Regions from separate parts of the Glutamicibacter arilaitensis Re117 genome, predicted to be linked through region 1. Evidence: predicted binding sites of a transcription regulator. Region 1 holds the regulator's gene; the other holds the start of a gene.
The links. The regulator LexA, encoded in region 1, represses DNA repair genes until DNA is damaged. The targets are predictions, from matches to a motif close to TCGAACANNTGTTCGA.

Region 1 (3,411 bases):
TCCATTGTCGCGGATGATGATGCCGGCTTCCAACAGCCCTTCCCAAATAGCATGGGGATCTTCAACACCACCAAAGAACACGAAATTGGAATCGGAGACCGAAGGCTTGAGGCCAAGTTCCTTCAGTCGGGTGACAATACGGTCGCGTTGCGACTTGATGTCTTCAACTTGGGCCAGCAACAGCTCAATGTTCTTCAACGCGGCAATGGCGGTCGCTTGGGTAACTGCCGAGAGGTGGTACGGCAACCGCACCAACCGGATCGCGTCAGTAACTTCAGGAGCTGCAGCCAAATAGCCTACGCGTGCGCCGGCCAGCCCGAAGGCTTTGGACATGGTGCGCGAGACGATCAAACGCTGGCGGCCATCGAGCAAGGTCAGTGCGGATTTGGTGCTGGCCAATGAGAACTCTGCGTAGGCTTCGTCGACGATCAGCACGCCGTCATGCTCGCTCAGGGCTTCATACACTTCGGTGATGACGTCCAGGCCAAGCGCCGTGCCGGTGGGGTTGTTGGGCGAGCAGAGGAATACGATATTCGGCTTGTGCTCGCGGACCTGTGCGGCCGCGGATTCAGCGGACAGGGTGAAATCTGCAGCGCGCGTTCCGGCAATGTAAGACGTGTCTGTTCCACTAGCAAGCAGTGGGTACATGGAGTAGGTAGGAGCGAAGCTCATCAGCGAACGGCCAGGACCGCCAAAGGCTTGCAGGATTTGCTGAAGGATTTCGTTGGAGCCGTTAGCAGCCCAGATATTTTCCTTGGTCAGCGAATGCCCCAGGTAATCGGCGAGCAATTCACGCAGTTCGGTGAATTCGCGGTCCGGGTAGCGGTTCAACGTTGCCGCAGCCTTAGCCACTTCTTGGGAAATGGCGTCTACGACTGTTGGTGGCAACGGATGGGTGTTCTCGTTGACGTTCAGCTGAATGGGCACATCAATTTGTGGTGCGCCATAAGGGGATAGCCCGCGGAGATTCTCACGCAAGGGCAGCTGACTCAAAAGTTCACTGCGGTCATTCACGCATCAAGTCTACGTGCGCAGTGTGCCTGCAGGTGAATCCGCTACGAGGGCAGGTAACAAACCTGAGGCAGGTGGTGCAAGCTAGCCGGCGAGGACCGGAATGGACAAGGTCTCGCCGATCTGGATTTCGCTGCTGTTCAACGCGTTCAATTCTGCGATGTGGTCGACTGCGGAGGTTACGTCATAGCCAGTGGCGTATTCCCGTGCCAGACTCCACAGGGTATCTCCTGGAATAACGGTGACGTCCACGGTTTCGATTCCCGCCGGAGTGTTCGCTGCAGCATGCGCGTCGGAAGAAAACATTGCGATGAAGAACGCTGCTGCGACGGTGAGTGCAAAAATAGGCAGTCCAACCAGCACGGCCCATCCGCGGCGGTTGATGCGGATCTTCAGTGGCGTCTGGGTCTGATTTGAGTCAAGTGCGACGGTAGCCATGACTTTGTCTCCTCAAAAAATTCAAGTGATGCGAATGTGTATTCGAAACTATCGATTCGAAAACTTGTTCTAACTTCGTATATCTGTTCTAACAGAGGTTTGCAGGACTTGTCCAGAAGTTTTCGAACAAATCTTTGAAAGAAGCTCGCTTATCTACTAAGATTTCGAAGTAGACGAGCAATGAAAACATCACACCATCTAGCTCCGACAGTTTGGACTTACGAACTTTCGAATATTTGCTAGGGAAGGCAAAATCTCATGTCAGCTTCACAACGCACTCCCCGATCGAATGCACGTTCGCTGACGATACGCCAAAAGAAGATCCTGGAGACGATCCAGCGGTCTATCGGCAAGAACGGCTATCCACCATCGATGCGTGAGATTGGCGACGCAGTTGGCCTCAAGAGCCTTTCGAGCGTGACTCACCAGTTGAGCCAGTTGGAAAAGCTGGGCTACATCCGTCGCGATCCACGCCGTCCGCGCGCCATGGAAATCCTGCTCCCGCTGCAGCTGGCCGAAGATTCAGAGGCTGCTGAAGCTTCGAAACCAGCAGAGCCGGTCATCAACGAAGACGCCAAGATCATTGAGCTGAGCACTTCCGCTGACACGACCATGGTCCCGCTGGTAGGTCGCATTGCCGCTGGTGGCCCAATCCTGGCCGAACAATCCGTCGAAGATGTTTTCTCGTTGCCTCGTCAGCTCGTTGGACATGGCGAATTGTTCATGCTCAAGGTATCCGGCGATTCAATGGTTGACGCTGCGATTTGCGATGGCGACTGGGTAGTTGTCCGTCGCCAGCAGACGGCAGACAACGGGGATATCGTCGCAGCACTGCTCGACGAAGAAGCCACGGTCAAGACGTTCCGCCAGCGCGATGGGCATACGTGGTTGCTTCCGCAGAACTCGCGCTACGAACCAATTTTGGGCGATGCAGCAACCATTATGGGACGTGTCGTCTCCGTGATGCGCTCACTCTAATAGTTGCCCCTCGATTGCGCTGGTGCTTGGCACCAGCGCAATCTTCGTTTGATGCGCTAGCGCCCAGTGCTTGATTCGAGGCCGGCCGCGGCGCAGAAGATCATCCAACGCTGCACTGCTGCTGAAAGCCGGCGTGGCTCTTGGTCTTTTAGATGATGCGAGGTCGCCATGACCAGCGTCTTGGCGGTGTCGCGGCTAGAGGCCTCCAACCGCTCATCGGTGGCGGCAAGAGCCAGGTAGCGGCAGAGGATCCCCGCAAACAGATTGCCATCTCCTCCATGGTTGAATGCCAGCACCCCTGATTCTGAGGCCAGGGACTGCGCGGTCGCTTTGATCAGCACCTGGGCATGAGCCAGGTCCGCAGGTTCGCCGAGCTCAAGCAATGCACCAAGGACGGTTCCCTGGTTATAACTGTAGACCGCTGGTTCCAGCCGGTGTCCGCGTTCATTTATCCGCAGTCCGTCCAAGTACAGCCCGTGTTCAGAGCTGAACAGCTTAGCTTCCAGCCATTGCAGAAGCTCACGCGAGATATCCTTCTGTCCTGTACGGGCGAAGAACAATGCCGCTGGCGCGTTAGCGGGCGTGTTTTTGAAGTCCCGCTTCCTGGACCAGTACAGGCCACCGTCCAGTACATCATCCTTGCCTTGATGAAGCTGCTTGCCCAGCACTCGCACTGCCAGCTGTGCATGCTTGTTCTTCTTACCGGACGCCTCATGGGTGAACCGAACCAAGCGTTCGCTGGCCAGGGCCAGCCATGCCATATCGTGGAAAAAATAGTTGGGCAGGACCCCGAAGTTCCGCAGGTGGATGCCACGCAATAAGGCGTTGGCCAGGGCTAGTGCTTCGCCAGCCAGCTTGTCGTTGCCTTCATTCAGGTACGCGTAGCCATCATCGATGATGGCATCCAGGTAATGAGCCTGCCACCAGTAGTTCCATTCACTGAAGGGATGCGAGAGCCCGTTGAGGTCGCTGAGCATGCTTCCA
Region 2 (3,411 bases), 860 kb from region 1:
AGCGAACGGAAATATCTTGAACTACCGAGGAGACATTTTCTTGTTCTTCGGCAGCCGGATCCGTGCTCTGTCCAAAGAGATCCAGCTGTTGTTCTCCGGGTGAATCACTAAGCCCTGAAAGGATCACTCCCCCGCGGACGTAGTCAATTCCCGGCTGCATCAGGTCGCGCATCGCAGCAATGGCCAGCTTGCTGAGCAGAATGGGATCCCGTGTCGGCCGGGGCAGGCGCACCTGTGCGCTCGGGAAGGACGCTTCTCCCCGGGCGAATCGGCTCGTTCCCGCGGTCACGGTGAGCAGTGCTGCATATCGGCCTTCGCGAGCCAGCCGGCTGGCGGCCTTTTGCGCATAGATCGACATGACTTCTTCCATTGCCTCATGGGTTCGTACCGGAGTGGAGAAGGAACGGGTGAACATGACTTGGCCGCGGTCCGCTCGTTCTTCCACCGGTCCGATGCAACGTTGCCCATTGAGTTCGAAGACCGTTCGCTGCAAGACGACCGAAAACTTCTTGCGGATCGCCAGCGGATCAGCTGCCTGCAGGTCCGCGATGGATTCAATACCCATCGCTGCCAGCTTGGCACCGGTCTTGCGGCCCACTCCCCAGACATCGGTCACCGGCACTCGGTGCAGAATATTCTCCAGCACTTCGGGGTCCATGAGCTGCTGGACGCAAACTCCGCCAAGTCCCGGATTGTGTTTGGCGATATGGTTGGCCAGCTTCGCCAGGGTCTTGGTTGATGAGACGCCAACACACACCGGCAAGCCAATGCTCTGGTCAATGGCAGCACGGATTTGGGCGGCAACACTGCGCACCTGTTCCAGATTGCCTTCCAGCCCGACGAAGGACTCGTCGATGGAGTACACCTCGTGCCAGGTTCCATAACGGCCTAGCAATTCCATGACGCGGGCGGACATGTCGCCGTACAGCTCATAGTTGCTCGAACGCACCGCAAGGTTATGGGAGTCCATATAGCGCTGGACCTTGAAGAACGGCTCCCCCGTAGGAATACCCAGATCCTTGGCTTCCTGGGAACGAGCGACCACGCAGCCGTCATTGTTCGATAGCACCACAACCGGGCGATTGCGCAGCGAATAGTCGAAGGCCCGCTCGCAGGAGACGTAGAAGTTATTCACGTCCACCAGGGCCACGTGATCAGCGGACATGATGCAGGCACCTGGTAATCACGCCGAAAACGTTGACTTCATCGCCTTCGGTCAGCACCACAGGCAGCGGCGATTCATCGCTGAGCAGCCCGACTTCTTGGCCATCGATCTGCCAGCGGCGCACCAGCATCTGCCCGTTGAGGTTCACGATCACCACAGAGCCATGGCGCACGGAGAGCGAACGGTCCACGATTACTTCATCGCCGTCATGGATTCCTGCTGATTGCATGGCGTTGCCGGAGACGCGCATGATGAAGGTGGAAACCCGGTCACGCACCAGCAAACGGTTCAGATCCAGGCCGCCGTCGAAATAATCGCGGGCTGGCGAGGGGAATCCCATTGCAGAGACCGCTTGGACCGGTCCATGGCTGGCACCCGGAGGCATCATTTCTTGTTCGTCAGCCACACCCACCACTCCCTGCTGAAAGCTAGTACAAATATTCGAATACTTGATTGTATCGTGTTGCGGCGCAGCACTTCACCTCCAGCGGACTCCCCGTTTGCGTTCGGCAAGACAGTACTTCAACACCACGGGTCAGAGGTGGCAGAAATTATTGGAACCGTTGAAGGAAGGATCTCCTTTACCTGATGCCTGGCTCGCGCGCTGAGCCATGATTTCAGTGATCTGAGCTCGGTTCAGGCAACAGCCCGGAGTGAAATGCTGCGTAGCGGCGACTCATCGATTCGAGATAGGACTTTGTCCGTTCCTGCGCTTGAGCAATACAAGGCTCAGGGCGATAGCCAGTAGCGTCCCGGCACCGGAAAAGACGATAACCAGCTGGGCAGGCTCAACAAACAACCCCGGGGTCCCGACAAGATATCCCAGCGCAACCATGATGTTGATCATCATCCGAAGCTGGGCCCACGCCGCACCATGCCGGGATTCTGGCACGTAGTCGTAGATCGCCGTTCGCACCCCAGTATTATGCAGCCCGTTGCCCACTCCGCCCAGTAAGAAGACCACAGCCAGACCCGCAGGATTAGCCCAAAGCCCCTCAACCAGAATTGCGGCTCCGACTCCAGCACCACCGAGCAGGATCGGCAGCGCGCTGCGCGCGCCAAACCGCTGGTTGCCGCCAACCAGCGAACCGGCCACAGCTCCCAGCGACCAAGCCCCCAGCAGTACCGCGTACCCGGTGTCCGTGGCGGTCACTTCACGCAGATAGAACACCCCGGCCACCCCCTCGGCAGCCGTGAACAACACAATGGCCGCCATTGGAAGCAACAGCACACGCAGACGCCAGTCGTGCAGCAAGACCGCGGTGCTTCGTGCAGCAGCGGCCGCATGCGGCGCGGTAGGCGCGGCGGAAGCAGCAGTTTCATCCGGATTCGAGCGCTGCGAAGAAAAGAGCAGCACCGCCGCCACGGCGAGGATCACGAAACCTAACGCCGCGCACCACAGCACAACACCCAGGCCACGTGCTGCAAAAACGAAGGAAGCAACGGCAGGGGCAATGATGCCGGCCAGCGAGGTCGCCACCACAAGAAAGCTGCTGGCCCGGGCGACGCTGAATCCCCCGCGGATTCGTGGGATGAGTTTGAAGATCACTGCACCGTTGACGACTGCGCAAACGCTGGCCACGGACAACAAAGCCAAGCTGGCAATGATGCTTCCGGCCAGCGCCATGGCTGCAAATACCAGCACGTGCAGACCTAGATTGATGATCCATACGCGCCAAAGCGCAGAACCGTCCACCCAGCGCCCCACCCAAGGAGCAAAGACCACCGGAGGCACCAGCCCTGCCAAGAATAATGCGGTGACGCCCCATGACCCCAGTTCGTCTGCCGTTGCAAGGGTCAAAGCGAAAACGGCCATGCCCTCGCCGAGCATGGAGAAGAAGGCCACGGCAGCAAAGATCACGCAACGCGCTGACGCACCCATGCTCCTCCTGCCTTTGACCACTTGACGGTTGGCCAACTCGATCGACTCCCGCCAAAGTCCTAGTCTAGAGGCAGAAGAATTCACGCCACCTACTGCAACGCACCCAAGGAGTCTCGTGAAGGTATTACTGGTCAGCTGCGGAGATGTCGCTACCGAAGCCGGACTGCGTTTCCACGCCCATGGCCATGAGGTCACTGCCTGGCGCCGCCAGGCAGACAAGCTCCCTGGCCTATTCACAGGCCACAGCGTGGACTTGCTCGTGCCTGCTAAGTGGCCGGCCATCGACCCGGAAACCGACATCGTGGTACTGACCCCCGTTCCGGTCACGCGCGACGCTGAAGGCTACCAACGCAGCTACTTGAAC

Region 2: a site for LexA is predicted at 1,595-1,610, ahead of AARI_RS02150 (LexA family protein). Genes of this name have one in related genera too.

What each region holds. Positions count from the first base shown of each region.
Region 1 covers NC_014550.1:1,236,809-1,240,219, reverse strand. Annotated here, with positions in the region: gene AARI_RS06165 (histidinol-phosphate transaminase) at 1-1,014, opposite strand, end outside; gene AARI_RS06160 (LysM peptidoglycan-binding domain-containing protein) at 1,096-1,449, opposite strand; gene lexA (transcriptional repressor LexA) at 1,708-2,427, shown strand; gene AARI_RS06150 (glycoside hydrolase family 76 protein) at 2,484-3,411, opposite strand, start outside.
Region 2 covers NC_014550.1:376,177-379,587, reverse strand. Annotated here, with positions in the region: gene AARI_RS02155 (Y-family DNA polymerase) at 1-1,165, opposite strand, end outside; gene AARI_RS02150 (LexA family protein) at 1,155-1,571, opposite strand; gene AARI_RS02145 (MFS transporter) at 1,842-3,047, opposite strand; gene AARI_RS02140 (NAD(P)H-binding protein) at 3,163-3,411, shown strand, end outside.